3 regions of the Thioalkalivibrio sp. ALJ1 genome follow, and region 2 is predicted to be linked to each of the others. Evidence: predicted binding sites of a transcription regulator. Region 2 holds the regulator's gene; each other region holds the start of a gene.
What was found. The regulator FliA, encoded in region 2, starts transcription of late flagellar genes. The targets are predictions, from matches to a motif close to GCTAAAGTTNNNNNNNNNNCNGCCGATA.

Region 1 (9,850 bases), on a different contig from region 2:
GAGTCGGATCAGGGCAGATGTGTATAGCGGGCCGTCGGCGTCCAGGCGAACGCTGACCATCGTGAGTTTGTTATCCAGATCCTTCAGGATGCCGGCGATCCGGTCGGGTTTGTCGACCGTGTAGTCGGTTTCGTCCATGCGTCCGTGGAGTTAATAAAGTGTGAGGACGCAAGGTACTGGTGGATGTTCGGAAATGCCAGTACCGCGGCGAAAAAGATGCGTCAGGCTTGAGTAATTCGCCGCCCGCCGCGGCTATTGGGACGCGTTCGACCGTAGGGGTCGTAGGTCGCGGCAGGGCCGATTTCTTCCCCACGCAGGATTTGCATCGAAAGCTCAACACGCTGGCGGTCGCGCTCGATCAGGCGGGCATTTCCGTGGTTCAGGGTATTGCAGCGTTCGATGGACTGACGCAGGGCCTGCCAGTGGTCGTTTAGCACTGCACCATCCTCGAGCCGGGCCAGCAGGCGCGCCATGCCCTCGGGTGTAAAGGACTCGTGTTCGGCTTCGGCGATCTCGCGCTGTTGCCGCGTTTCGGTCTCGAGTTCCTGTAGCAGGCCCTGCTTGCTGGCGACCACGTCCTGCAACGTCTCGGGCGTGCGGGCCTGGACCGCACGGGTTTCCTGGATCAACGCCTCCTCCAGCTGATGGGCAAGCCGGATTGAGGTTTCCAGGGAGCGTTGCAGACGGTGGCGCGTGTCGGTTTTCATGGTGGGGTCCTGGCGTCGGATCAGCGCAGCAGGCGTTCGAGGTCAATCATGCGATCGGCCAGCTGTTCGTTGTCCATGGGGTAGTTGCCATTGGAGATCGCCTCGCGCAATTCGGCAACCCGTGCCGCGTCGAACGGAGCGTTTTCCCCGGCGCTGGAGGCCGAGCTCATGGCCTGGGCGGTGCCGGTCAATGTAAGCGAGTCGTCACCGGCCGCAGGGGCATTGCTGGGGCCCTGGGCGCTGTTTCCGGTGTCTTCGCGTCCTTTAACCGTGGAGCTTTGGCTGTCGGGGCGCAGACTGTTCGAATTGAGGCCCTTGATATCCATTGTGCCGTCCTGTCGTTGTAACTGTGCTGCAATTGTTTACGGCCGGGATGACTGAAACTGTAGCCCGAGCGCGACCGGTTTTGTAACCGTCTTCACAAACCGGTGTTTAAAGCGCGACCCGGACATGCCCGGAAGGCATGATCTCGCCCTCTACGATGCGCCCTGAAGAGGCATTCTTGACCCGAATGCGATCCCCCAGGGTACCGTTCTCCAGCGCTTCCCCTTGCATGCGGATGGCGATCGAGCCGTTCTCGGCCAGAATCGTCACCCGCTGACCGCGGCTCACGATTTCGCGCTGGGTGACATGCTGGGTGCCAATGATTTGTCCCGGTCGTATGCTGCGGCGGGTTTGTTGGCCGACCAGGTCGGATTTGTCTTCATGATAACTGCCGGCGTGCCGCGACGTCTCGATCCGCTGATAGCGGAGATCCCCGTTCGTGAGTGTGTGCTGACGCGGCAAGTTGCGGCTGGCTACCAACACTTCGGCGTAGCGCTCAACCGTGGCCGGGACGTACAGCTGCCAGGTCACCGGGCCCGCGCATTGGAGATGGACCGCGGTATTGCCATCACTTCGCCCGCCGGGTGGGAATCGAGCGTTCAGTCCATCGTGGCAATAGGCCAAACGCAAGCGGTTGTCGAGCTGGCCGATCTCGATGTTGATGTCGTTCGCGGCCGAGGCGTTTAGCTCTTGTAACAGGAATTGCTCGGCGGCTTGGCGAATCTCTCCGACGGGATGGATCTCCGCGGCGCCTGCGGCGCTTGGCAATATCAGAATAGCGATCAGGCCCAGCCAGCGGGGGGGCCTGATTCGGTGGTTATAGGTTGGCCACAGTGCCATTTTCGTTTCCTGTCCGCCCAGGGCGGAGGTGCGACGTCTTGTCCGGGGGCACAATGCCTCTGGCATGGCAAGAGGTATGCACGATTAATGCCAGGAAGAAATTGGGGTTCGGTTTAAGCCCGGGCCACAGCCGCCGTTATCCCGAGGAGACGGCGCAAGGCGGGGCCTGCGCGCCAGTATGAATGACAGGCCGGGGGCGCGCAGTGCAAACTCGGGCATAGATACCGGCCCGAGCGCAGGGTATTCGGTACAAGGAGAGCGGCACCATGAGTCAATTCATTGACGATGTGAATCAACGAACACAGTTGGTCGGGCAGAACCGGATGGAGCTGCTGCTATTCCACCTGGGCGGATCCCAGACATTTGGGATCAACGTGTTCAAGGTGCGCGAGGTCATCCCTTCGCCGCCCCTGCGCCAGATCCCGGGTTCGATGAGCGTAGTGCGGGGCGTGGCGACCCTGCGCGGCGGTACGGTTCCAATTATCGACCTGGCCCTCTCCATGGGCCTGCGAAGCGCCGCGGGTACGAGTGAAAGCGACTCCCAGAAGGTGGTGGTCACCGAATTTAACCGCTCTGTGCAGGGCTTTTGGGTATCGGCGGTGGATCGGATTGTCAACGTGAACTGGCAGGATGTGAAATCACCCCCGCGTGGTACCGGGCGCGAATCCTTCTTGGTCGCGGTGACCGAGATCAACAACAAGCTGGTAGAGATCATCGATGTCGAAAGGGTGCTTTCCATCGTGAATCCATTGCCAACCGAGGTCTCCGAATCCATTCGGCAAGAAGCTGTGTCACCAGAGGGGCGGAAGGTGTTAATCGTCGATGACTCGGTGGTGGCCCGCAAGCAGATCGAAAGCGCGATCAGGGGCTTGGGCTTTGAATACGTGGTCTTCAAGGATGGCCAGGAAGCGCTGGAGTTTCTGGAGCAGAAGGCCGAGGAAGGTCCGATCAGAGAACAGATCGAGCTGGTGATCTCGGATATCGAGATGCCGCGGATGGACGGCTATACCCTTACTGCCCGCATCCGGGATCATGCCGGGCTTAAGGATCTGAAGGTGCTGCTGCATTCCTCGCTTAGTGGCGAATTTAACACCGACATGGTCAAGCGTGCGGGTGCCGACGCCTTCTTGTCCAAGTTCAACCCGGACGAACTGGCGAGCGCGGTACTGGATCAGACCGGGCGTGATGGTCAGTGACACGGCGAAGCGGCAGTCGCTTGCCGGGTGGCGATGCAGGAGCGGTGCTGAATGGCCGGATCGGTGCGCACGCAGCGTTACGGGCTTGGATCCTGTCGTGCCGAGTGCTGGAAACCGTATACTGGAACCTGCTTAGTGATTTTGACCCGGACCGTGGAGCCGGGCGGCCCTGTCAAGGATTCGTCATCAGGATGCTCAATCATCATGGACTGCGCTCAGGGATGAACGGGTGATTGATTCCCGCGACTACGAGGAGTTCGCGCGTTTCCTGCAGGATTGCTGCGGTCTGGTGCTGGGCGATAGCCGGCAATACCTAGTGTCCAGCCGCTTGTCGCGCCTGCTCGACGAGTTTAGTTTCAAGAGCGTTCCTGAACTGTTGCATGCGATGCGCCAGGCGCCGAATCCGCGCCTGCGGACGCGTGTGATCGACGCGATGACGACGAACGAGACTTCCTGGTTTCGTGATGGTTTTCCGTTCGAGATCCTTCGCCATGTGTTGTTGCCTGAACTCGCTGCCAAGAACAGCAGTAACAAGGTCTGGTCATCGGGGTGTTCCAGTGGCCAGGAGGCCTACAGCATCTCCATGGTGGTCTCGGAGTGGGAGGAGTCCCGTCCAAGCCGCAAGGTGCCTGTTTCGATTCTGGGAACCGATCTTTCCGAGAAGATTGTCGAAGACGCTCGGCGCGCCATTTATGACGGACTGAGCATTGTGCGTGGCTTGAGTGAGAGTCGTCGAGCCCGCTTTTTCGAAACGGTTGCGGACGGGCACAAGGTCATCCCGGAGGTCCAGCGCCGTTGTCGCTTCCAGAAGCTCAACCTGATCGATAGCTATGCGGCGCTAGGCAAGTTCGACCTGGTGTTCTGTCGGAACGTGCTGATCTACTTCTCCGGCGAGACCAAGCGACAGGTTCTTGACGGTATTGCCCGGCAAATGAACCCAGGTGGCTATCTGTTTCTTGGCGCTTCCGAGACGGCGGGCCCCTATACGCAGTCTTTCGAGACGGTGCGGACCGAGTATGGCTCGGTCCTGCGGGTGAAGTCCTGATCGATCTCTGATACCGGGCTGTTGTGACCAAAAGGCCCGTGCAATGCGGGCTCCGGGTGAGGGACTGAATGGCTGGCCCTCTCCGCCTCCTCCTTGTACCTGACGTTTGTTCCCCTCCGATGGCATAGGCCTTGCATCTGCCTCCATACAAGGGAGCGCAATGGTTGCGTCTCCGTTTCGATGCGAGGGCCGCCAACGGCGGGCAGGACGGAAGCAGATGAGTCTCTCACTGGACAAGGCGATGGGGATTTTGCCGCAGGCGATCAACGTGCGTGCGCAACGCATGGAATTGCTGGCTTCCAACATCGCCAATGCGGACACCCCTAACTACAAGGCGCGGGATGTCGACTTTCGCTCGGTGCTGGAGTCCGCGGCCGGGAGCGGCAACGCCTTGCCCATGGTTCGCAGCCAGGCGGCACATCTCGACCCCAATGCAGGCGCTATGAACGGACAGGCTGAGGCGCTTTACCGAGTGCCTTCGCAGGCATCCCTGGACGGCAACACCGTGGACCCGCAGATGGAGCGGGCCGCCTTTGCGGAGAACGCCGTGCAGTACCAAAGCAGTCTGGAATTCCTAAATCGCCGGGTCTCTGGCATCCGCGAAGCCCTGCGGGGCGATCGCTAACGCCGACCTGATCGGGAGATCGATGTCGTGAGCAACCTCTTCAGTCTTTTCAATACCTCGGCCTCGGCGTTGTCGGCGCAATCCGTGCGCCTGAACACCGTGGCCTCGAACCTGGCCAACGCCAACACGGCGGCCACGAATCCGGACGAGGCCTACCGCGCCAAGCAGGTGTTGTTTCAAAGCGTGATGGATCAGGCCAACCCGAACGGTTCTGCAACCTCGGTGCGTGTCGCCGGTGTTACCGAATCGCAGGCGGCCCCGCATGCCCACTACGAGCCGCACCACCCGCAGGCGAACGAGGAGGGCTACATCTTCCGCCCGGCGATCAGCGTGGTGGAGGAGATGGCCAACATGATGTCCGCCTCGCGCAACTACGAGGCGAACGTCGAGGTGATGGAAACCTCGCGTCAGCTGCTCCAGCGCACATTGCAGATCGGTCAAGGCTAGAGGAACTCCACATGACACAGATATCCCCTGAACTCCTGGATCGTCTTGGCCTGTCGCGCCCTGACAAGAAGCCGGAAGGCGAGATGGACCGTTTGGGCCAATCGGACTTCCTAAAGCTGATGACCACTCAGCTTGAGAACCAGGATCCGATGGACCCGATGGACAACGGTGACTTTCTTGGCCAGATGGCCCAGTTCTCGACGGTGACCGGTATTGAGCAGTTGTCGAAGTCCTTTGAAAAGCTGGCGCAGTCGCTGGGGCAGAACCAGACGTTGCAGGCGGCTTCGCTGGTGGGTAAGGACGTGCTGGTTCCGGTGGAGTTCGGCGAGCTGGGCCCGGACGGGATGATCAATGGCGCAGTAGACCTCGAGCGCTCAACGGATGAGTTGCAAATCGATGTGTACAGCCCGAACGGCGAGCGCATACGCCGGATGAACCTGGGTGCTGCGGGTAGTGGTCTTCGGGAGTTCAGCTGGGACGGGATGCGCGACGACGGCACGTTCGCCCCACCCGGCGTGTACGAATTCAAGGCCTCGGCTCGTTCCGGCACTCAGACCGAATCCGTGGATACCTTTCTGGATGCTCGGGTGGAAAGCGTCGCGGTAGGTGGCGATTCGGGGCTTGCACTGACCGTGCAGGGCCTTGGCGAAATCAGTTTTTCGGATGTACGGCGGATTGGCGGCTGACGCCGGGCCCGCGACGAGCGAACCCTAACGGAGGAAACACCCTATGCCTTTCAATATCGGATTGAGCGGTCTTAACGCGGCCCAGGCCGACCTGCAGACCACCGGTAATAACGTCTCCAACTCTGGAACTACGGGCTTTAAGCGTTCGCGTGCGGAGTTCGGTGATGTGTTTGCCCAGAGCTTCGGTGGCATCAGCCAGACGGCCATCGGTTCCGGTACGCGCCTGCACGCCGTGACCCAGCAGTTCTCTCAGGGTCGGACCGAGTTCACCGAGAACGGCCTGGATCTGGCGATCCAAGGCGAAGGATTCTTCGTCCTTAACGATCAGGGCACCAGGGCCTATACCCGGGCGGGTGCATTCCAAGTCAGCCGTGATGGGTTCCTGGAGAATAGTCAGGGCCAGCAGCTGCAGGGTTACCCACCGCAGGATGCCAATTCTTCAGATCCAAATTTCAACACCGGCCAGCTGGAGGATATTCGGCTGCAAACGGGGGCGGCGCCTCCGAGGGCGACGACGTCGGTTGAAGCCCTTCTTAACCTGCAGTCCGATGCGGAGGAGCCGCCCGTCACACCGTTCGACCTGGGTGACCCGGACACGTACAACTTCTCGACGTCGTTGACGGTGTACGACTCCCTGGGCACGTCCCGCGACGCTAGCATCTACTTCGTGAAGGGTGCGGATGACCTCGAATGGACCGCTCATGTGGCTGTCGACGGTGAGGCCTATAACGCCTTCGATCTGACATTCGATGGCAGTGGGGCGCTCGATACGGTCGTTCCAGACCCCGCAGAGGTGACCGTTCCGGCGGGGACCTTTGGCAATGGTGCGGAAGAGCTGGTCTTCGAGATGGACTTTGCCGGTACGACCCAGTACGGCGGCGATTTTTCCGTCAATGACCTCGGCCAGGACGGCTTTGCTTCGGGGCGTCTGACCGGTGTGGATATCGATGATTCCGGTGTCGTATTTGCACGCTTCACCAATGGGCAGTCAACCGTCCTGGGGCAGGTCGCGATGGCCAACTTTACCAATCCACAAGGCCTGGAACAGCTTGGGGACAACAATTGGGCTGAAACCTTCGCGGCCGGGGAGCCGGTGTTCGCGGCCCCCGGCACCGGGAATCTTGGGACCATCCAGGCGGGCGCGCTGGAAGCCTCGAATGTGGATATTGCCCAGGAGCTGGTGAAGCTAATCACCGCGCAGCGCAACTTCCAGGCGAATGCGCAGACGATCTCCACGGCCGATCAGGTCACCCAGACGATCATCAACATTCGTTAAGTAGCGGATGAGACGCTGAAGAGGGCTTGAGCATGGATCGGTTCCTGTACATCGCGATGTCCGGTGCGAAAGAGACGATGCACGCACAGGCCATCAACAACCACAACCTGGCGAACGCCAATACCGACGGCTTTCGCCAGGCCCTGGCCACGGCGGACACCGTACCGGTACGTGGTCCCGGATATGCCTCGCGTGACTACACCCAGGTTGGCAATGAAGGCGTGGACTTCAGTAAAGGCAAGATGCAGAGCACCGGACGTGATCTGGACATCGCCATCGAGGGCGAGGGCTTTATCGCCGTGCAGGGTCCGGACGGGGAAGAAGGCTACACCCGAGCCGGCTCCCTGCACGTGGATGCTTTCGGCCTGCTGCGTACCGCGCAGGGCCACCAGGTGTTGGGTGATGGCGGCCCGATTGCCATCCCACCGTCGGAAAAGATCGAGGTCGGTACCGACGGGACGATCAGCGTGCGGCCGCTGGGCGTGGGGCCAGAAGCCCTGGCCGCAGTGGAGCGCATCCGGCTGGTCAACCCGGACACCGACGCGTTGCAGAGGGGTGACGACGGCTTGTTCCGTCTCGCGGAAGGCGGGGAGGCTCCGGCGGATGCCGAGGTGCGCCTGGTCTCCGGGATGCTGGAAGGCAGCAATGTCAACACCGTAGAGGCCCTGACCCGAATGATCGAGCTGTCCCGTCATTTCGAGATGCAGGTGAAGATGATGGACAGTGCCAACACGCTGGAACAAAGCAGCAACCGCTTGCTCGGCCTCGGCTAGCAGCGGTCACTTTGCAGGACTGACAGGAGAACACCATGAACCAGGCACTGTGGATCGCCAAGACCGGCCTCGACGCGCAGCACACGCGCATGTCGACGGTCTCGAACAACCTGGCCAACGTCAATACCACCGGCTTCAAGAAGGACCGGGCGGTATTCGAGGACCTGATCTATCAAACCGTGCGCCAGCCTGGCGCCCAGGCCACCCAGGATCAGCAGCTGCCCTCGGGCCTGCAGATCGGGACCGGGGTGCGCGCCGTGTCCACCGAGAAAATGTTCCAGCAGGGCAATCTGCAGCAGACGGACAACTCGCTGGATGTCGCCATTGAAGGTCGCGGGTTCTTTCAGGTCCTGCTACCGGACGGGAACGTCGGCTACACCCGTGACGGCAGCTTCCAGCTGAATTCCGATGGTCAGGTCGTGATGTCCAATGGTTATCCGTTGCAGCCGGGCCTGTTCGTGCCGGAGGACACTCAGTCCCTGTCGATTGGTAAGGACGGCACGGTGAGCGCGCAGATTCCGGGTCAGGCTGAGCCGGTGGAGCTGGGCAATATCCAGCTGGCCGACTTCGTGAACCCGGCCGGTCTGCAGGCGGTGGGCGAGAACCTCTTCCGTGAGACTGCGGCTTCGGGTGTGGCGCAGCAATCCCTGCCGGGCCTGAATGGCACCGGCACGGTGGTACAGGGTTCGCTGGAGACATCGAACGTGAACATCGCCGAGGAACTGGTGAACATGATCGAGACCCAGCGCGCCTACGAGGTCAACTCCAAGGCGATTTCGGCGGCTGACCAGTCGTTGCAGTTCGTCAATCAGACGATTGGGTGATGCCATGACCCGCCTCGGACACCTTCTTCGACCCGGTCTGGCCGTTGCTGCCGCGCTCCTGTTGTCAGGCTGTGCGGCGACGCATACGACCAAGCCGGACGACAATCCGGATTATCAGCCGGTGATGCCGGCGCAACCTGTGCCGCAGTCGCAGAACAATGGCGGCATCTATCAGGCGGCGCATTCCCAGGGACTGTTCGAGGATTACAAGGCTCGCAACGTGGGGGACATCCTCACGGTGATCCTGGCCGAGAGCACCAATGCCCAGAAGTCGGCGTCTACGTCCACCAGCAAGGATTCGAACCTCGACGTTGGCAATCTGTCCGCCTTCGGGCGCGATGCCACCTTCCAGGGGCGCCCACTGTTCGGCGCCAGCAATACCAGCTCGCGGGATTTCGACGGCTCTGGGGATTCCTCGCAGAGCAACCAGCTCGATGGCGAGATCACCGTGACCGTCGCCGAGGTATTGGCGAACGGGAATCTGGTGGTCCAGGGCGAAAAGTGGTTGGGCATTAACCAGGGCGAGGAGTACGTGCGCTTTCGTGGCATCGTGCGCCCGGTGGACGTGACGACCAACAACACCGTCCTTTCGACCCAGGTGGCCAATGCCCGTGTGTACTACGGCGGCTCCGGTGTCCTGGCGGACAGCAACACGCCTGGCTGGATCACTCGGTTCTTCAACAGCCCGATCTGGCCCTTCTGACCCGGTATGACCGCGGTGAGGTACGACATGGACACGACACCCATGAAACATAGCGCCCCCGGCAGTCGGATGACACCCTTTGGCGACTGGCTGCGGCTGGGATTGCTGCTCACCGTGACATTGGTAGTCGCGGGGTTGGGAAGCGCCGGTGTCTCCGCCCAGACTGCGATCCAGCAGCAGGCGGCCATGCAGGAACGCAGCTACATGGAGCGGGTCAAGGACGTGGCCAGTGTGTCCGGTGTTCGCGATAACCAGCTAATCGGGTATGGCCTGGTCGTGGGCCTGGATGGCACGGGTGACCAGACCACCCAGACGCCGTTCACGATCCAAAGTCTGAACAATATGCTGGGCCAGTTGGGCTTGACGCCGGATGCTGGCAACCCGCAGCTGCGCAATGTTGGGGC
Region 2 (9,850 bases):
CCAAGGCAGGATGCGCATCCCATGCAAAAACACCACCATCCGCGCCTGCACCAGAGTCGCCCCCAGGGTCCCCAGCACCACGATCACGAAGGCTGCCGCGTTCCACAGCGCACCCAGACCGCTGCCCTTGGCAATACTTCCGCCCAAGACGGCCACCAGCCCCAGCGTGATCCCGACGAGGCTCAGGATATCCATGTCAGCAGATCCCCTTTACCAGAGCCGGTCCGATCTCGGGCAACGGATACACGTGGTCCGACAGCCCCGCCTCGGCAACCGCCGCCGGCATCCCGTACACCACACAGGTCGCGGCATCCTGCGACCACACCTGAGCACCGACCGCCTTCAGAGCACGGGCCCCTTCACGGCCATCCGCACCCATACCGGTCAGCACCACGGCCAGGACCTGCCCCCGCAGGGCATCAACGGCAGAAGCAAACGCCGCGTCCACGCTTGGCTTGTAGATCGTCCCCAGTGGGCTCTCGGAAATACGGACTAGCGTCTGGCTCCCGCGCTCCAGTGTGGTTTGCATACCACCCGGCGCGAGAAGGGCCACACCCGGCTTCAGGACATCACCGTCCTTCGCCTGGCGCACCTCGATATTGCACATTGCATTCAGGCGTTCGGCGAAGGCCGGGGTAAAACTGGCCGGCATGTGTTGCACCAGCAGAATCGGGAGTGGAAAGCTCGCTGGCAGCGGCTTCAGAACTTCCTGCAAGGCGACTGGGCCGCCGGTTGAGGTCCCAATCAGCACCGCCCGCATTTGCCGCAGCGGCGTCTTGGGACGCGTACTGACAACTGGGGGAGCCTGCTTGCGGGCGTCGGCCGCAACCCGGTCGGCCTCTTCCCGGCGCGCGTTGGGCCGGGCCTCGCGAGCAGGCGCACTACTGCCCGGTGCACTCACCGAGCGTGCCCGGCTGCGCGACAAGGAACGCACGCGCCGGCGCAACAGCATGCGCGCGCTGTCTTCGTCACTCGCCATATCGCTGAAGCGCTTGGGCAGGAAATCGACCGCCCCCGCCTCCAGCGCATCCAGGGTCGCCTGCGCACCTTCGGTGGTCAGGCTGGAAAACATCAGGATCGGCCGCGGGTTCTCGGCCATGATCTTGCGCACAGCGGTGATGCCGTCCATTACCGGCATCTCGATATCCATCGTTACCACATCGGGGTCCAGCTCCCGAACCCTGGCAATCGCCTGCTCACCATTCTCGGCTGAACCGACTACTTCTATACCGGAATCGGAATCGAGAATCTCCGCAATTCTTCGACGAAAAAATCCGGAATCATCGACCACCAGGACCTTGATCGGCATCCTCAGCCCTCGCTCGAACGCACCGCGCGGCGCGGCCGACCGGACATCTGCAGCTGCCGCATCAAGATGGTCACCAGGTCCGAGACGTCGAGGATCAGCGCGATTCCACCATCCCCCGTAATGGTTGCCCCCGCGAGGCCCTTCACCCCCTGCAGATTCTGACCGAGAGGCTTAATCACTACCTCTTCCTGTCCCACCAGGTCGTCCACCACCAGCCCCACCTTACGGTCGGCAGTATGCACCACAACCACATGGGCTTCCTTGCTCGGCTCGGGCTCGTGGCCAGGCTTCAGCCAGCGCTTGAGGTAGTGAATCGGGAGCGCGTGCTTGCGCACGATGATGACCTCCTGGTCATCCACGTAGTGCGTCTTGGTCAGATCCAGGTCCAGGATTTCCGAAACCGAGGCCAGTGGGATCGCGAAACGGCGCCCATCCAGAATCACCATCAAGGCCGGCAAAATCGCCAGCGTCAGCGGCAGTTTGACGCGCAGCGTGGTCCCGACACCAATCTCGGACTCAATGTCGATCATGCCGTTGAGTTGCGAGATCTTGGTCTTGACCACGTCCATGCCGACCCCGCGGCCGGAGACATCGGAGATCTCCGTCTTGGTCGAAAAACCAGCCATGAAGATCACGTTGAAGGCCTCGCGATCCGTCATGCGCTCAGCCATGGCGGGCTCCATCAGGCCTTTCTCCACGGCCTTGCGACGCAGGGCATCAGGATCCATGCCACCGCCGTCATCCTTGATCAGGAGTGCAATATGGTCGCCTTCCTGCGCCGCACCCAGCACCACGGTCCCCTTGCGCGGTTTGCCGGCGGCCTCGCGCACCTCCGGGGTCTCGATACCGTGGTCTACTGCATTTCGTACCAAGTGGACCAACGGATCGGAGAGCGCCTCGACCAGGTTTTTGTCGAGGTCGGTATCCTCACCGAAGATCTCCAGTTCGATCTCTTTACCCAGATTGCGCGACAGGTCGCGAATGACTCGGGGGAAGCGATTGAAGACCTTCTTCACCGGCTGCATCCGCGTCTTCATCACCGAGGTCTGCAGATCCGAAGTCACCAGCGCCAACGAACTGATCGCCTTGCCCAACTCGTCGTCGACATGCTGCGAGCGCAGCATACTCAGGCGATTGCGCACCAGCACCAGCTCGCCAACCAGATTCATGATCTCGTCCAGACGCTCGGTGTCGACGCGGACGGAGGTTTCGCCCTGCGGGGCCGAGCGGCCTCCAGCCTCGCCGCCCCCGCCTGCGCGGGCACCACCACCCTGCCCTCCAGAGCCGACCTCCGCTTTGGCAGGCTCTTCGGACGGGGCACTGGGGGCCGGCTCTGGCGTTGCGGGTTCGCGGGGTTCGCTTGTGGACGTCGCCGCAGGACCTTCGCCCCGGGCCTGCAATTCATCCAGCAGATTCTCGAATTCGTCGTCGCTGATCAGGTCGCCGCTCGCAGCGGTATCCACATCACCGTCCGTGCCACCGGCCGGATCGGACTCCGAATCCTTGGCCACGGGTGCGGGCGCAGAGTCCCCATGCAGGGTATCCAGAAGCGCTTCGAACTCGTCGTCTGTGATCTCGTCACCAGCCCCCACCATTCCGTCCGCAGCCGAGTCCTCGGGCTCGGGTTCCGGCTCAGGCTCAGGCTCAGGCTCAGGCTCAGGCTCAGGCTCAGGCTCAGGCTCAGGTTCCGGTTCCGGTTCCGGTTCCGGTTCCGAAGGTGAGGACGGAGCAGCGGCCACATCTTCGTTCTTGGCCATGCGGCGCAGATCTTCGACCAAATCCGCTTCTGCCGGCGTCGGATCGACACCGGAGCGCAGATCCCCGAACATGACGTTCAGGCTATCCAGCACCCGAAGCATGGTGTCCATCAGGTGGCTATCCACCCGACGCTCGCCATTGCGCAACAGATTGAAGACATCTTCGGCGTGGTGACACACGGTCACCAGCGCGTCCAGGCTCAGGAAGCCGGCACCGCCCTTGATCGTATGAAAGCTGCGAAAGACCGCATTCAGAAGCTCCCGGTCGTCCGGGTTTTGCTCCAGGTCAATGAGTTGCTCGTTGAGCCCCTCAAGAAGTTCCCCGGCCTCGATCAGGAAGTCCTGAAGGATTTCGTCGTTGGGGTCGATGGCCATTCAGTCTCTCCAATCCCGTGGCGCCAGTCGCATGAGGGGTGCTGTCAAAAGCCCAGGCTCGACAACAGATCGTCCACCTCGTCCTGTCCTTGAACGACATCTTCGCTGGAATCTTGAGTCTTTGGCACACTCGGGCCATGCCCTTTGCGATTGGCTTCGCGGTCGTCCTTGCTCTGCTCGATGGAGGCCTCGGCCGCCTCCACCTGCTCCATGCGGCCACTGGATAGCCGGATCAGGGAGACCAGGTTCTCCTCCAGGTCTGTCACCAGCTGGATTACACGACGAATGACCTGCCCCGTAATATCCTGATAACTCTGGGCCATCAGCACTTCGGAGAGCAGTCGCCGAAGTTCTTCCGTATCGGTACCGGCCTGGGCAAAGAAGCCATCCAGATCCCGGGCGAAATCCCGGAACTGATCCACCGATAGCTGGCGGTTACGAAACCGTGTCCATTTTTCTGTCAGCTCAGCGGCCTGCTGGCTGAAGGACTCGGCAATGGGAAGACTCGACTCGATCGCATTCATCGTGTCGTGTGCCGCCTGTTCGGTCATCGTGACTACGTAATTCAGGCGTTCCTTCGCATCCGGGATCTCGGCCCGCGTCAGTTCGACCAGTCTCGAGTCGCCGCGGAAGCTCTGCAAGGCCTCGTGGAGGTCTCGAGTCAGTTTGCCCAGTTCATCGAAGAGTTCCCGGTCATAAGGACGCGCCAGGTCCTGGACCAACGCCCGGGCACCCGTGTCGTCACCGGCTTCCAGTCGCTCGACGAGTTTGCGGGCGAGATCGAGCTGTCCGTCACGCGGCGGATGTTCCTGTTCAGTCATGAAAAGCCTCTTGCTGAAACCCCGCCGCCAGGATATGCCTCCCGGCGGTGTTTACAGGCGAACCGGGCCGCTTTGGCGCCAATCCAAAATGGTCCGCTATCGGCACAAACTTATCCTTGTGCCTCAATACGTTCAAAGATTTTATCGATCTTTTCCTTTAGGGTTTCAGCGGTGAACGGCTTGACCACATAGCCGTTCACACCTGCTTCCGCCGCCTCCACGATCTGGTCGCGCTTGGCCTCTGCCGTCACCATCAGCACCGGCATCGACTTCAGATTGGCATCCGCCCGGACGGCCTTGAGCAAATCAATGCCCGGCATGTTGGGCATATTCCAGTCCGTAATGAGGAAGTCGAAGTCACCGTTTTGCAGCATCGGCAACGCGGTACTCCCATCATCGGCTTCCTGGGTATTGTTAAAGCCGAGATCGCGCAAGAGGTTCTTGATAATGCGCCGCATCGTGGAAAAGTCGTCCACGATGAGAATTTTCATTCCCTTGTCCACACGTCACTCCGGGATTCGTAGGGTGGGTTTTAGAATAACTGCAAAGCCGTGCCGTCTTCGAGCCACGACCCCATGCGCGCGCGCAGGCGGATCACCGCCTGACTGCGGATTTGGCTGACACGCGACTCGGTCACGCCCAACACCGCACCGATCTCGCGCAAATTCAGTTCCTCGATGTAGTACAGCGAAAGCACCAGACGCTCGCGTTCTGGCAAGTCGCCCAATGCCTCGGCCAGTTCCTCGCGGAACTCGCCCGCTTCCATATTCCGCGCGGGCGAAGCCTCCTGACCCTCAATCACCCGATCGGCGCCATCATCGCCGCCGCCGAGGTCATCCAGCGCGAACAAATGGGCACCGGCGTGATCCTGGAGCATCTCGTAATACTGATCGATGGGCACTTCCAGCTCCGCCGCAACCTCGCTACCGCGTGCGGCCCGGCCTTCGCGCGCCTCGACCGCCTGAATCGCGGAGGCGATGCGGCGGCTATTGCGATGCACCGAACGCGGCGTCCAGTCACTACGGCGCAATTCGTCAATCATCGCACCGCGAATTCGGATCCCGGCATAGGTCGCGAAAGTGGCGCCCTGGCCGCCCTCAAACTGCCGCGCAGCCTCTAACAAACCGATCATTCCCGCCTGAATCAGGTCATCCACCTGTACCGAGGACGGCAGGCGCGCCATCAAATGATGGGCGATCCGATGCACCAGTTCGATGTGATCTGCAATCAGCCGTTCGTGCCCACCGGATGCGGTGGACGTTGTTTGGTAGCCGGAAAGTCGATTTCGGGTCGCCATCATGCGCTCTGGAGCATTCGTTCCACGAAAAATCCGACGCCTCCGTGGTCACCCTTGCCGACCGGCCAACGATCAACCGTCCGGGCCAGCTCGGCGAAGGCCTTGCCCGCCGGGCTGCCGGGATACTGCTGGACCACCGGCGCGCGTTTCTGCACCGCCTTGCGGAGGTGCTCGTCCACGGGAATATAGCCGGCCAGGTCCAGGACCACCTCCGGCAAATAGTTGCCGCAAACGGTATTCAGTTTCTGCATCAGGCGGTCGGCACTCTCGCGCCCGCTGACCATGTTGGTCACCATGCGGAAACGACGCATGCCGTGGTCCCGGTGCAACACCTTGATTAGGGCGTAGGCATCGGTAATCGATGCGGGTTCGTCACAAACCACCACCAGGGTCTCTTGAACCGCGCGACAGAACGAGGTCACGGACTCCTGCAGCCCTGCTGCGGTATCCACGATCAACACATCCAACGGCTTGCGATAGGCGCTGAAAGCATGGATCAGCCCGGCATGTTCGGCCGGGGTTAGGTTCGCCATCGCGGCGATGCCGGAAGCCGATGGCACCACCTTCACCCCGTCCGGCCCCTGGACCAACACCTCCTCCAGGCTCTCCACCTCGCCGGTCACGAGGTCGTGCAGCGTTCGTTCCGGCCGCAAGCCAAGCAAGAGATCGACATTGGCGAGGCCCAGATCCGCGTCGAACAGCATCACCTCGCGCCCCAGCCGAGCCAGTCCTACCGACAGGTTGACCGAGACATTGGTCTTGCCAACGCCACCCTTGCCGGAGGCGACTGCGATGACCTTCAAGGGTTTGTTAGTGCGTGGCATAACGGCCCTTTCCAACCGGCTGAATCAGTTCCAGGCTCGCGGGTTCGGCACTGGTGACCGGGCGCGGTTGCGAGCGCGCTCGGCGGGGCGGGTCCATCTCCGCCAGGCGCTCGGCGGCCCAGGTCTCGCGGGCGTTTGCTTTAGCCATGGAACCATCCGCGTCGTCATCCAGTGCCAAGTGGGTCAGATGGCCGGTATCCACGCGATGGAAGTCTTCCGCGACGCGTTGGCCATCGCTGACGAATCCCAGCCCCAGATGTTGATCCAGCAGCACTGACAACACCTCACCTAATTGTTCGGCCTCGTCCAGCTTGGTCAACACCAGCGCCGAAGGCTCTGCCTTGCGGAAGGCCTCGAGCACCCGCCGCAGGGTGTTGCCCTGAGTAGTGGCCGAAACCACCAGCCAGCTCTCGGCGCGAATGCTCGGCGGCAGATGTGCAAACAACGACTCCTCTTCCACTGCGTTCGGGGCCTGCCCCGCCGTATCCACCAGAATCAGGTGTCCATCCTCCACCCGCCGGGCCAGGTCACGCAATTCACGCGCATTTTGCAACGCACGTACCGAGACCCCCGCCATCTGGGCAAAGGCCTGCAGCTGCCGCGTCGCGCCGATCCTTTGTGAGTCCAGTGTAACCAGCGTAACCGAATCCGGGCCCATGCGACGGATTTGGCGCAGCGCGATCCGCGCGAGGGTGGTGGTCTTGCCGACACCTGTGGGTCCGACCATTGCCAGCAATCCGCCTTCGTCGAGAATGGTTGGGCGATGCGTCGCGATCGCCCCCGACAAGCGGGCGCGCAGACGCTCCCATGCCTGTTCCGGGGAGCTGTCATCCAGAATGCTACCCGCAAGACTACGTGCCAGGGATTCACTGAAGCCCCGATCCATCAGGCGCGCCTTGCACTCGGCCGCCAGCGGATGGCGCGCAGCCCATCGGGCCTCTTCGCTCTCGGCGTACTGTCGACTCATCAGACTGCGCAGGTCGCGAAGCTCCTGACGCATCGCCTTCAGCTCCGGGTCGGCTGGCCAGGAGCCCCCCCCCTGCTCCGGTGCTCGTTCGGCGGACGGGCGCGCTGGGCTGTTGGAGCGTGTCCTTTCCGGCTCGTGCATCGGCTCGGAGGATTCACCGTCTTCCAGCGCGGCGACCACCTCCAGCCAACCATCGACGCGCCGGCTGGACAGAATCACCGCATCTTCGCCCTGCTGCTCGCGCACCTGACGCATCGCGTCACGCATGTCCCGGGCCCGATATCGTCTGACGTTCATGCTTTATCTCCTGTGCCGCTTGCGCGACGGAACCCTTTTGCTCGTTCTTCGGCACCCGTTCTCAGGCGCTTACCTTCAGGCCGGCTGTTTCTGTGATTCTTCCTGACCCACGGTGGCCACCACTCGAATCCGACGGTTGTCCGGGATCTCGGTGAAGGCCAGCACCGTCAGGCTACGAACCGCGCCGCGCAGCCACCCGGCAATCCAGGACCGGATCTCCGGTGCCACCACCAGGATCGCCGCTTGTCCGGCCATTTCCTGACGACGGGCCGCATCGGCCACCGAACGCTGCAACCGTTCCGCCAGTCCGGGCTCCAATCCAACCGTCCCGCCCGAGCTGCCTTGCAGGGACTTATGCAAGAGCTGTTCCAGCGAGGGGTCCAGTGCGATCAATGGCAGCTCATCCTCCGGTCCTACAAGGTCCTGGACGATCGAACGCGACAATGCGACGCGCACGGCGGCAGTCAAAGCGCCGGGATCCTGACTCTTCACGCCCTCGTCTGCCAGGGTTTCGGCGATCGTTCGCAGATCGCGAATCGAGACCTGCTCGGCCAGCAGGTTCTGCAATACCTTCAGCACGATCGACAGCGACAGAGTCTTGGGAACGAGGTTCTCCACCAGCTTCGGAGAATGCCGGGCCAGCTGGTCCAGCAAATGCTGAGCCTCTTCGTGGCCGATGAGGCGGTGAGCGTTCTCGCGGAACACCTGCGACAGGTGCGTGGCAATCACGGTCGAACAATCCACCACGGTATAGCCCGCCCCCTGGGCCTGGTCCCGATCCGCCGGATCGATCCACAGGGCGTCCAGGTTGAAGGTCGGATCCTTGGTGGGCGTACCCGGCACCGTTCCAAAGACCTCGCCCGGATTGATCGCCAACTCGCGATCGGGGAACACCTCGGCCTCGGCCACGGTGACTCCGAGCAGACTGATGCGATAGGCATTGGGGCTCAGTTCGAGGTTGTCGCGGATATGCACCGGCTGCAGCAGGAAACCCAGTTCCTGCGACAACTTGCGCCGAACCCCCTTGATGCGGCCCATCAGCTGTCCGTCCTGGGTGCGATCCACCAGCGGAATCAAGCGGTAGCCGACCTCCAGGGACACCAGATCCACCGGCGGCACGTCTTCCCAGGTCAGATCGCGATCCTCCGAGCGGGTTGCAGACTCGGACTCCGGTGCGATGCGTTCAACCTCCACCTCGGCCTGGCGGCTCTGCCGCCTGAGCAGGTAGGCCCAACCAAAGATCAGCGCGGCCAGACCCAGAAACACCGCATTCGGCATCCCCGGTACGACGCCCAGTGCGGCAATCACGGCACCCGCGACATACAACACGCGCGGGTTGGAGAACATCTGGCCGTAGACCTGCTGGCCCATGTCCTGGCTGCTGGTCACGCGGGTCACGATGATGGCGGTGGCCGACGACAGGACCAGCGAGGGGATCTGCGCGACCAGGCCATCGCCAATGGTCAACAGCACGTAGTTGGTGGCGGCGTCGCCAAGCGACATCCCGTGCTGCACCGCACCAATGGTCAAGCCACCGATGATGTTGACGAACAGGATCAGGATGCCCGCGATCGCATCCCCGCGAACGAACTTGGAGGCACCGTCCATCGAGCCGTAGAAATCCGCCTCGCTGGCGATCTCTTCGCGGCGCTTGCGCGCCTCTTCCTGGCTGAGGATGCCGGCATTCAGATCGGCATCGATCGCCATCTGCTTGCCAGGCATGGAATCCAGCGTGAAGCGGGCGCTGACCTCGGACACGCGCCCAGCCCCCTTCGTAACGACAACGAAGTTAATAATAATCAGGATCGCAAACACCACCAGGCCGACGGTGTAGTTCCCACCGACCACGAAATCACCAAAGGCCTGAATCACCTTGCCGGCGGCGTCGGTTCCGGTATGCCCCTCCAGCAGGATCACGCGCGTGGATGCGATGTTCAGCGCCAGACGCAGCAGAGTGGCGACCAGCAGAACGGTTGGGAATACGGCAAATTCAAGCGGTCGCGGTGTATACACCGCCACCATGATCACGACCAGCGACAACGCGATGTTGAAGGTGAACAGTACGTCCAATGCCAACGGCGGCAATGGCAGTACCATCATCGAGAGCATCGCGACCAACAGGATCGGCGCGCCCAGCCCCCATTTGCCCACGTTCCCGAGGCGGTCGAAGAAGGCCATTAGCGATTCCTCCGATTACCGCGTT
Region 3 (9,850 bases), 1.1 Mb from region 2:
AGCCCCGCAGTGTACTTGAATCACCCGCGCCGGACCGTTGCCTCCACCACGAACAAGGGCCAAGTCAAGAGCGTTTCACAGGAAGATGGGAAGACAGGAAGGGTTATGGAGTGCGGGTGCTGGCTCAGGGCCTGCGGCATACCCGGATCGTCGGTCCTGCGCTGAACGCGCCACCCCAGTCCCTCTTCCAGTTTTCGCGCCTTCCTGTAAATCGCTTTTGGCTTTCTTCGTGGTGAATACAGGGCGTCAGGCACGAAAAAGGCCGCCCGGAGGCGGCCTTTTCGGACGGTCCAACGAAGGAGCCGTCAGCCTTGGGATGTGGCGCCTTAGATGGCGGTCACTTCCCCGGCGGCCAGGCCCTTGGCGGTTTCCTGGATTTCAAAGGAGACCTTCTGACCTTCGGCCAGGGTCTTGAAACCCGAACCGTTGATCGCGGAGAAATGGACGAACACGTCCTTGCCGCCATCATCGGGGGTGATGAAACCGAAACCCTTGCTCTCGTTGAACCACTTCACAACACCAGTATTCACAACTTGTAACCTCTTCATGTAACAAACAAATGTGTTCGCGGCATGCTGCCAACAGATCAACGGGAGCACTGGTTCAATAACTAGAAACTTCCTAGTGTTGTCGCTCAACCACGAATCACGCCCCCGACTATACGCCGCATCCCCGGCGAAATCCAACGCCCCTCCATGAACTTTTTTGGCGCGGCAGCGCCGATTTTCCGCACGCCGGGGGTCACCACGAAACGCACGAAGGCACGCAGGAGGGCCAGGGCGGTTCACAGGAAGGCGGGAAGGTCGGAGGAATTGTTGATTGGGTACGGGCAGGGGGCTGGATGTCGGGGCATGCCTCTGCCCGTCAGCCCTGCCCTCTACGCTTCAGCCCGATCCCCCTTCGAATCTTCCCGTCTTCCTGTTCCCGCCCTTGATCTGTTCGGTTCGTGGCCGGGACGACTCTGCCTCAGAGCTGGCGGATGTCGACGAAGCTGCCGCGGGTGGTGTGGTGCAGGCGGGGCAGGACGTCGAGGATGGTGCGGGCGGCGTCCTCCGGGGTGGGCATGTCCTGGGTCCCGCGTGCGGCCTTCAGGCGCTGGAGGACCGGGAAGCTTTCGCGGTCGGCCTCGTCGCAGAGGTAATCCTGCATGGCCGTATCGACCAGGCCGGGGGCGAAGGCATTGATGGCTGTCTCGTCCGGAAATTCGTGGGCGTAGAGCTGCATCATCATGTTCAGCGCGGCCTTGGACAGCGAGTACCCGCTCCAACCGGCATGCCCGGAAACCGATGCACCGGAGGAGATCGCGATGATCTGGCCCACCTGGACATTGCGTTTCAGCAGGGTATCCAGGATGACCTTGTTGGCGAAGGTGTTTACATCCATCAGCAGGCGTAGTTCATCCATCGACGCGTCCTGCATGCGCTGCATATGACCCAGCAGCCCGGCGTTGAGCACGACCAGATCCAGTGACTCGACGCCTTCCAGCAGCCGTTCCATTGCGGCACCAGTGGCAGCGAAGTCATTCAGGTCCACGCGTTCGTCTGCGCTGGTCCCGGCCTCGGGGCAGCCGCGCCGGCTCATGCCATAGACGTGTGCGCCCTGTTTAAGCAGTACCTGGGTTATCCCCAGGCCCAGCCCGCTGGAATTGCCGGTCACCAGCGCTGAACCAAAACGGCCGTCCTGCATATCGCTCTCCTTCGAGATTCTGAATGTACGGATTGTCTACCACGAAGCGCACGAAGGCACGAAGAAGGGGCGAGGGCGGTTCACAGAAGACGGGAAGTCTGGAAGGATTTTGGTGGGTACTGGATGGGCGGCCGAGGCACATCCGAGAAGTCCGGCATAGCACTCGTGCTTCATCCCATATCCCTCTTCCGGTCTTCGTGCGCTTCGTGGTGGATTGACGAGGTCTACCCCGGCGTACGGGGTTGTTCGCGCCACTGGCGTTCGAGGTCGCCGGGCGCCTGGAAGGCCTGCGCGAAGACGGCGCTTGCGCCGTCGATTGAAAAGCCCTGTGCCTGGCGTGTCGCCGTATGACGTGCCATCAGCGGCATCTGCACACTGGCGGCGTCGATATCGGCCGCGGCCGCCGCGTCCACTCGGAGGTCCCCGCCGGCATCCAGCGTCACGCGCCGCTCTTGTCAGCGGTCGGTCGCGGTGTCTATGCGCTGGCGTTTGGCAGCGCTCTGGACTTTTGTCGCGCCCGTGTGTCCAGATGCCTCTTCCGCCCTCGCAAGCCCGCTTGCTCCATGCAACCTACGACCCTGGTGAGATGTTGAGATGGAGGCTCGCTCGCTCTACCGACTGCCGGCCGATCCGGCGGCCCAACAGGCCGCCGAGATCTGGCTTCGGATCGCCTCAGCCCGGAGTCCGGTGCTCTGGGTGGGACGGCATGTGCCCGACGGCCTGCCGCACGTGGCGCCGGCACAGGCGGGGCACTGGCTGGGCCACGAAGTGCAGTCCCTGGTGTTCGAGGCCGGGGACCCGCTCGCCGTGGATGCGCTGGTCACAGCGGCCGGGTTGCTGCGCGGCGGGGGCTCCCTGGTGGTGCTCGACGGGGTCACCGGTGAAGGTGCGTTTGCCCGCCGCTGGCGGGCGGCGTTGGCCGAACCCTGGATCCGGAATATTGAAGCGCCTTCGGCGGAGCGACTGCCCCGTGTGCCGGCCGCGACGCCTGCCCCGTTCGCGTGGACGCCGGATCAGGTGGAGGCGCTGGATCGGCTGGGGCGGCTGGAGGGGGATGAGTGCCTGGCGCTGACGGCCCCACGTGGCCGAGGCAAGTCGACGTTGCTGGGCGAGTACCTGGGTGCGGGGCTGCGGATGGATGCCTTGGCGATCACCCTGACAGCCCCGGGTCCGCGGGCTGTGGACGCCCTGCTAGCGCGCGCCCGTCAGTGGGTCGACACGCCGGAACGTCTCTACCGGGCACCGGACGTCCTGCTGCAAGCGCCCGAGTCCGTGGACACGCTGATTATCGACGAGGCAGCGAACCTGCCGGTGGAGCGCTTGCTGCGCCTCGCCCACCGTGCCCGGCGCCTGGTGTTGTCCACCACGACCGGCGGCTTCGAGGGGAGCGGCCAGGGTTTCCGGCTGCGCGCGCTACCGGCCCTGGAGGCGGCGGGCTTCCGGGTGCGCGTGCAGGCCATGGCAACCCCGGTGCGCTGGGCGCGGGGGGATCCGCTGGAAGACTGGCTCAACCGGTTGTTCCTGCTGGAGGCGGAAAGCCGGACCCCGGCCACCCAGGCCGTCCGTCTGCGCTGGACGACCGGGGCGGCACTGGCGGAAATGCCGTCCTGCCTGGAGGCCGTGACGGGCCTACTGGCGGATGCGCACTACCGTACCCGTCCGTCCGATCTGCTGCGCTGGCTGGAAGATCCCGGCGTGCGCGTGCTGTGCATAGAGGGCGTGATGGACCGGGCGCTATTCGGCGTCGCACTGATCCAGGAGGAACCCGGCCTGGAGCGGGCCCTCGCCGAGGCGGTGTGGGCGGGCGAGCGCCGACCGCAGGGGCAGTTCCTGCCTTGCACGCTGGCCGCTCTGGGGGGGATCGAGCTGGCCGCGGAGCGTGTCTGGCGTATCCAGCGTATCGCGGTGCATCCGTGCTGGCAGGGACGAGGCCTGGGCGGCCGCCTGCTAAGGGCGGTCGCGGATCTGGCCGTTGCCGAACGCGTCGGGCTGCTGGGGGCGAGTTTCGGGCTGCAGCCCGCGTTGCTGCGGCTCTGGAAGCGTGAGGGCTACGGTCTGGTGCGCGTGGGGACCCAGCCGGACCCGGCCAGTGGTCAGGTCAGTAGCGTGGTCCTGCGCGCACTCCGTCCGGCTACGGCCTCCGATCTGCGGTCGATTCAGCGTGCTTTCCAGCGCGACTGGCCGGTCTGGCACCCACGCTTTCTGCCTGCATCCGCCGCCGCTATGGTGAGTGCGGTCCTGGAGGAATTGGCCCGGCCACTGTCGGAGGCCGACCCGGCCACCGATCTCGCGGAGGTCCGGGCCTTTGCGCACCGCGTGCGGCCGTTGGAGTGGGCGCTGCCGGCCTTGCTGCGGCAGCTGGAGGTGGGCCCGCCGGCTGATCCGGAGGGCCGCCTGTTGGCGGCGAGCCTGGCCGCGCCCGTCGACTGGCCGCGGCTGGCCCGCGAGCTCGGAGTGTCCGGGCGGCGCGGCGTCACCCGCAGGCTGCGCCGCGCCGCCCGGGCCTGGCTGGAAGCCCGTGGGCTGTAGCCCGTAGCCCGGATCAGAGTCGGAACTGGGCCAGGGCCTGCTGGATCTCCTTTTCCACCTGCTTGAGCTCGTCGGAGGCGGCACTGACGCGGTCGGCGGTGTTGGCCGACTGATCCGCTCCGTCGGAGATCTGCACGATGTTTCGGTTGATGTCCTCGACCACCGTGCTCTGCTGACGCGAGGCGACCGCGATTTGCTCGGTCATTTCCACAATGGTGGTGACCGACTGGCGGATCTGCTGTAGAGCACCGTTGACCTCGGCGGTATGCTCCATGGTCATTTCGGCCTCTTCCTGACCCTGTTCCATGGCCTTCACGGCACTGGTCGTGGCGGTCTGCAGGCGCGAGATCATGGTCTCGATCTCGTCGGTGGATTCCTGTGTGCGGGTGGCCAGCTTGCGGACCTCGTCGGCGACCACCGCGAAGCCACGGCCATGCTCGCCGGCGCGGGCGGCCTCGATGGCGGCGTTCAGGGCCAGCAGGTTGGTCTGCTCGGCCACGCCGCGGATCACCTCGAGGATGGTCCCGATTTGCTTGGAGTCCTCGCCCAGCTTGGAGACGGTGCCGGCGGCCTCCTCGACGGTGCCGAGCAGCGAGGCCATGGATTCGACGTTCTTCTCCATGACTTCGGAGCCGTTGTTCACCGCATCCCCGGCTTCCTGGCCGGCCTGGGAGGTCGCGTCGGTGTTGCGTGCGATCTCCTCGGCGCTGCTTTGCAGTTCGTTGATCGCGGTGGCGACGCGCTCGGTTTCGTCGCGTTGGCGCGAGACCGCTTCACGGGCCCCGTAGGCCTCCTGGTTCAGGTTCTCGGTGGCGCGGTTGAGCGTCTCGGTGCTGCCGCGCGCATGACCGATGGCCTGGGCGATCTTGTCGGTGAAGCGGTTAAAGGCACGGCCTAGCTGCGCGGTCTCGATCAGCCCGTTCTCGTCCAGGCGGCGGCTCAGGTCGCCATCGCCGTCGGCGATCTCCTCGAGCGCCGCCGTAGAGTGGGCCAGGGCGCGCCGCACGACCAGGATGATGAACACAGCACCGGCGACACCCAGGATGACACCAATCAGGACCAGCACTGCCTGGGTGGTCTGGGTGGCGCCCATGGTCGCCGTCAGGCCGCTGGCAGACTGTTCGGCGCGTTCGGTGATGCGCTCGCTGAGCCCACGCAGTTCGTCGCGGGCTTCGAAAATAACCGGGCCGACTTCGGTGCGGATCAGATAGGCATCCTGCAGGGCACGCTCGCTGCCGTGGATCTCCACGATCTCCTGGATGGCGTCATCCAACGTGTTCAGGAGGCCCTCGAAATCCTCGACCGCGATCTGCTGTTCGAAATCGAGCTCTTCCATCTGGTCGGTCAGGCGTGCGAGCACGTCATGGGTCTGACCCAGGTACAGGCGCAGGTTCTGCTCAAAGGAAGAATCCCGGAAGGCGATGAAGCCTCGCAGGTTGGACGTAATCTGCAGCAGGTTGGTGCGCAGGGTGTAGAACTCGTCCAGGCGCTCGAAGGAGCGTTGGAAGCGCGGACGCGCCATTTCCTCGTTGATCATTGTGCTGGTCAACTGGGTCATCTGGATCGTCGCCGGGTTGGCTCGGGCGTTGGCTACGCCCTGAGCCGGCATGTTCTCGGACACGTCTTCCGCAATCTCGATCATGCGGTCTTGCTGGGAGGTAAAGGCATCGATACTGGCGCGTACCCGTCTGGCCGACTGGCTCAGTTCCTCGGAGCCCTCAACAACAGGATCCTGGCTCAGCGCGCTCATTGCCTGATCCAGTTGTTCCATGGCGTGCAGCCAGGCATCGCGGTGCTCGGCTTCCTCGCTCATCAGATAGAAGCCGAGCGAGGCGGCACTCTCCTGTAGCAACTGTTCGACCTGATTGACCCGGGCCACGGCCGGATAATCGGACTGAGTAAGCTCGGCGACCCCTTGGCTCCCAACATTCAGGGCGCGCAGGGAGAGCAAGGAATTGATAATCAGGATCGCGACGACCAGCCCGAAGCCGGCGATCAGCAGTCCCCGAATGGAGAATTTGTCCAACATGCGATGACTCCTTCAGCGCGCCTGTTCAGTCGGCGCTTCGCAAATACGGCCGCGGTCTTGCGGACCTCGTGCCTGGAAGGTGCTTGTTCTACCCCTGTTACGGCAGCCGGTGGCGAGAGTTGAGCCGTCCGCTGACGTTCTGTGCTGTTGGCGCTTCGTGTACGTGGTGACGCGTGATGCATCAGTCGGATTCCAGTTGCTCCCAGCGTTCATAGCAGACTGCCAATTCCGACTCCACTTCTTCGAGCCGCGCTTGCAGTTTGCGCATGCGCTCCCCGTCGCGCAGTGTCTCCGGTTCGGTCATGGCGGTGGTCAGGCTGACCTGCTCTCCCTCAAGGCTCTCGATGCGTGCTGGCAGGGCCTCCAGCTCGCGCGCGTCCTTGTAGGATAACTTGCGTGGTGCAGCCGGTTCCGGCGCGGCCGGTGGCGGGTTGGCTGGCGCCTCTTTGGCGGCGTCAGGCGGGGCCTCGGTGGTTCGGCCTGCTTCGCTCTCCAGTAGGCGTCGGGTGACCCGTTCCGGTAGGTCGGTCCAGCCGCCGACGAACTCCTCGACCGTGCCGTCCCCGGGCAGCACGAGGGTGGACGTCGCGACGTTGTCCAGGAACGAACGATCGTGGCTGACCACAATCACGGTACCCGTGTATTCGATCAGTAGCTGTTCCAGGAGCTCGAGGGTCTCGACGTCCAGGTCGTTGGTGGGCTCGTCCAGTACCAGCAGGTTCGCCGGGCGCAGGAAGAGCTTGGCCAACAGCAGACGGTTGCGCTCGCCCCCGGACAGCGCCGATACCGGTTGTCGCGCTCGTGCCGGCGGAAACAAGAAGTCTTCCAGGTAGGAAAGGATGTGGCGGCTCTCGCCATTGACCATCACACGGTCGCGTCCTTCGCCAACTGCGTCCTGCACTGTAGTGGCTTCGTCCAGGCGGGCCCGGGCTTGATCGAAGTAGGCGATCTCCAGCTGGGTGCCCAGCTTGACGCTTCCCGCGAGTGGCTCCAACTGACCGAGTAGTCCCCGCAGTAAAGTGGTCTTGCCCGCGCCGTTTGGACCGACAATGCCCAGGGCATCTCCGCGTTGAAGCAACAGATTCACGTCCCGAACGATCGGGTGGTCGTAGCCAAAGTCCGCGTGCTCGGCCTCGATCACCAGACGCCCTGATCGTTGTTCGGGGCTTAGCTTCATCTTGACCTGGCCACTGCGTTCGCGGCGTTCTGCGCGTTTGCGGCGCAGCGCCTGCAGTGCACGAACGCGGCCTTCGTTGCGAGTGCGCCGCGCCTTGATGCCCTGGCGTACCCAGTTTTCTTCCTGTGCCAGCTTGCGGTCGAACTCGGCACGCTGGGTGGCCTCGGTCTCCAGGCGTTCGGCCTGACGCTGACGGAACGCCTCGATGGTCGGTGGGTGTTCGTAGATCTGGCCGCGATCCAGTTCCAGGATGCGGGTGGCGACGCTTTCCATGAACTGCCGGTCATGGCTGATGAACACCACCGTCAGTCCGCTCTCGACCAGGAACTCTTCCAGCCATCGGATCGCGGCCACATCCAGGTGGTTGGTGGGTTCGTCCAGCAGCAGGAGTTGCGGTCGCTGCACCAGTTCGCGTGCCAGCCAGACGCGGCGCTTGAGACCGCCAGACAGCGCCGCGAACTGAGCCTCGGGATCCAGGCTCAGACGCGAGATCGTCGTCTCGACCCGGTTCTGCAGGCTCCAGCCATCGATCGCGTCCAGTTGCGATTGCACGGGCCCCATTTTGTCCAGGGCCTCCATATCGCCGGCCGCGGCGGCCTGGCTGAGATGGTGAAAGCGCTCCAGTAGGCGGCCGGCCTCGCCCAACCCTTCGGCGACGACATCAAACACCGTTCCTTCGATCCCAGGTGGTAGTTCCTGGGTCAGATAGGCAGTGGTCAGCCCGTCCTGGCGAGTGAGTTCGCCGGAATCGGCCTGGGCATCGCCGTTGATCACCTTGAGCAGGGTGGATTTGCCCTCGCCGTTGCGGCCGGCGACGGCCACGCGCTCGCCTGGTTCCAGGCTCATGTTGACGCCGTCGAGCAGGGCAGCCATGCCGTAGGCCAGGTGGATGTTGCGCAGGGTGAGCAGTGCCATTCGAGTTCCGGTCGCGAGCGAGTATTGTAGCGGGCGCCAAGACTATCACCTTGGCGTGTTGCGGCGTGCGGGTGGGTGGCTTCGCCCAGCCGCCTGCCTTATTGTGGCTGGTCTTGGATTGGGCTCCGTGTTTACGGTGCCTTCGGTTCGCCGCCTGCCTCGTGATGGCTGGTCCTGGTTCGTCCTCGGGTGTTTACGGTGCCTCCGGTCCGCATACTGCCGAGCGCTGACTCGCCAGCGCGCCGCGAGGTCCTTTCTTGCTTGCCCAAGAAAGGACCCAAAGAAGGGCACCCGGATTTCGCCCGGGAACCTTGCTCCAGGGTTCTCGGGCCGGCGGCGCTGAACTCGCTACGCTCAGACATCCAGCGCCTTCTCCCGGCCCGAGAACCCTTCCGCAAGGGGCTCCATACGGGGGAGGAAGGTCAAGACAGGAGGTATTCCGACCCCGCGACACAACAACGGCCCTGCCGCCTGCAAGCCCCCAGCGCCCGCTTGCGGGCGCGGCACGCAACGGCCAAAGGCCGAGCGTGCCCAAGATGTCCGAAAGCCTAGCCATCATCTACTAGCTATATCGCTGGGATAGCCGTTGTTTGGACCTGCCTCCCCGTTGTCGTCGCGCCGAGTGGAGAGGGTTTTCGCGGGATCAGAGGCGCTGGATGTCTGAGCGGAGCCGAAGGCGCAGCGAGTTCAGCGCCGCCCGCGAAAACCCTCGGAGCGAGGGAAGCCCCGGCCCGCGAAGCGGGCCGGGGTCGCGGCAGTCGGGCGTGTTTCTTGGTGACTTCTTTGCACGAGCAAAGAAGTCACTCGGGGCGCGCTGGCGAGTCAGCGCTCGGCAGTATGCGGACCGGAGGCACCGTAAACACCCGAGGACGAACCAGGGCCAGCCACAACAAGGCAGGCGGTCGGCCGGAGGCACGCAAGACCGAGATCGCAAAGCCTGCCTCGCTGGCGGCGAGGACGCGAGAAGGTGTCAGGTCTCGCCCATGAGCCAGGCGCTAGCGGCGCCGGCCAGGCTCATCAGCGCGAGGACGAAGATCGCGAACTCGGTGCCAGCCAGCTGGGCCAGCAGGCCGAACAGGCCGCCCACGAGGAGGAGGGCGCCAATCACCGTATTGCTGACCGCGGTGAAGGCGGCGCGGGTCTCCTGGGTCGCCATGTCGACCAGGTACGTCTTGCGCCCAAGGCGCACGCCGGCATGACTCACGCCCAGCAGGAAGAATAATGCAGCGAAGACCCAGCCTCCCGGCACCAGGGCGTGCTCGGTGCCGATCGGTGCGAACCAAACACTGAGCGCCACGGCGATGCCCAGGCCCGCCGCTAGCAAACCGGAAAGGATCAACACCCAGCGAGCCGAGCGGTCGGAAAAGCGTCCCCAAATCGGTGCGCTGACCGCCGAGGCGAGGCCGCTCGCAAGAATCAAGAGTCCCAGAGTGCCGAGGTCACCCGCGGTGGCATCCTCGGCGAGCAGGACATAGAACGGCAGGGCGAGCGCGGTACTCATCAATAGCGCTCGG

Region 1: the regulator FliA is predicted to act here: its motif matches at 1,983-2,010, upstream of F462_RS00670 (chemotaxis protein CheV).
Region 3: the regulator FliA is predicted to act here: its motif matches at 6,342-6,369, upstream of F462_RS06920 (methyl-accepting chemotaxis protein).

The regions. Positions count from the first base shown of each region.
Region 1 covers NZ_JQIW01000003.1:159,055-168,904, forward strand. The annotation lists gene F462_RS00650 (flagellar brake protein) at 1-138, opposite strand, end outside; gene F462_RS00655 (flagella synthesis protein FlgN) at 222-707, opposite strand; gene flgM (flagellar biosynthesis anti-sigma factor FlgM) at 728-1,033, opposite strand; gene flgA (flagellar basal body P-ring formation chaperone FlgA) at 1,140-1,871, opposite strand; gene F462_RS00670 (chemotaxis protein CheV) at 2,138-3,067, shown strand; gene F462_RS00675 (CheR family methyltransferase) at 3,297-4,112, shown strand; gene flgB (flagellar basal body rod protein FlgB) at 4,330-4,737, shown strand; gene flgC (flagellar basal body rod protein FlgC) at 4,765-5,184, shown strand; gene F462_RS00690 (flagellar hook assembly protein FlgD) at 5,196-5,870, shown strand; gene flgE (flagellar hook protein FlgE) at 5,914-7,146, shown strand; gene flgF (flagellar basal-body rod protein FlgF) at 7,179-7,919, shown strand; gene flgG (flagellar basal-body rod protein FlgG) at 7,955-8,743, shown strand; gene flgH (flagellar basal body L-ring protein FlgH) at 8,748-9,446, shown strand; gene F462_RS00715 (flagellar basal body P-ring protein FlgI) at 9,516-9,850, shown strand, end outside.
Region 2 covers NZ_KN050684.1:2,108,966-2,118,815, reverse strand. The annotation lists gene F462_RS12305 (flagellar motor protein) at 1-195, opposite strand, end outside; gene F462_RS12300 (protein-glutamate methylesterase/protein-glutamine glutaminase) at 197-1,309, opposite strand; gene F462_RS12295 (chemotaxis protein CheA) at 1,312-2,904, opposite strand; partial or broken gene F462_RS14105 (Hpt domain-containing protein) at 3,039-3,441, opposite strand; gene F462_RS12290 (protein phosphatase CheZ) at 3,486-4,262, opposite strand; gene cheY (chemotaxis response regulator CheY) at 4,373-4,753, opposite strand; gene F462_RS12280 (RNA polymerase sigma factor FliA) at 4,795-5,562, opposite strand; gene F462_RS12275 (MinD/ParA family protein) at 5,559-6,383, opposite strand; partial or broken gene flhF (flagellar biosynthesis protein FlhF) at 6,552-7,647, opposite strand; gene flhA (flagellar biosynthesis protein FlhA) at 7,723-9,825, opposite strand; gene flhB (flagellar biosynthesis protein FlhB) at 9,825-9,850, opposite strand, start outside.
Region 3 covers NZ_KN050684.1:983,823-993,672, forward strand. The annotation lists gene F462_RS06900 (cold-shock protein) at 327-530, opposite strand; gene F462_RS06905 (SDR family NAD(P)-dependent oxidoreductase) at 967-1,686, opposite strand; gene F462_RS06910 (hypothetical protein) at 1,911-2,129, opposite strand; gene F462_RS06915 (GNAT family N-acetyltransferase) at 2,281-4,215, shown strand; gene F462_RS06920 (methyl-accepting chemotaxis protein) at 4,229-6,244, opposite strand; gene F462_RS06925 (ATP-binding cassette domain-containing protein) at 6,426-8,336, opposite strand; partial or broken gene F462_RS14090 (hypothetical protein) at 8,691-8,895, opposite strand; gene F462_RS06930 (MFS transporter) at 9,307-9,850, opposite strand, start outside.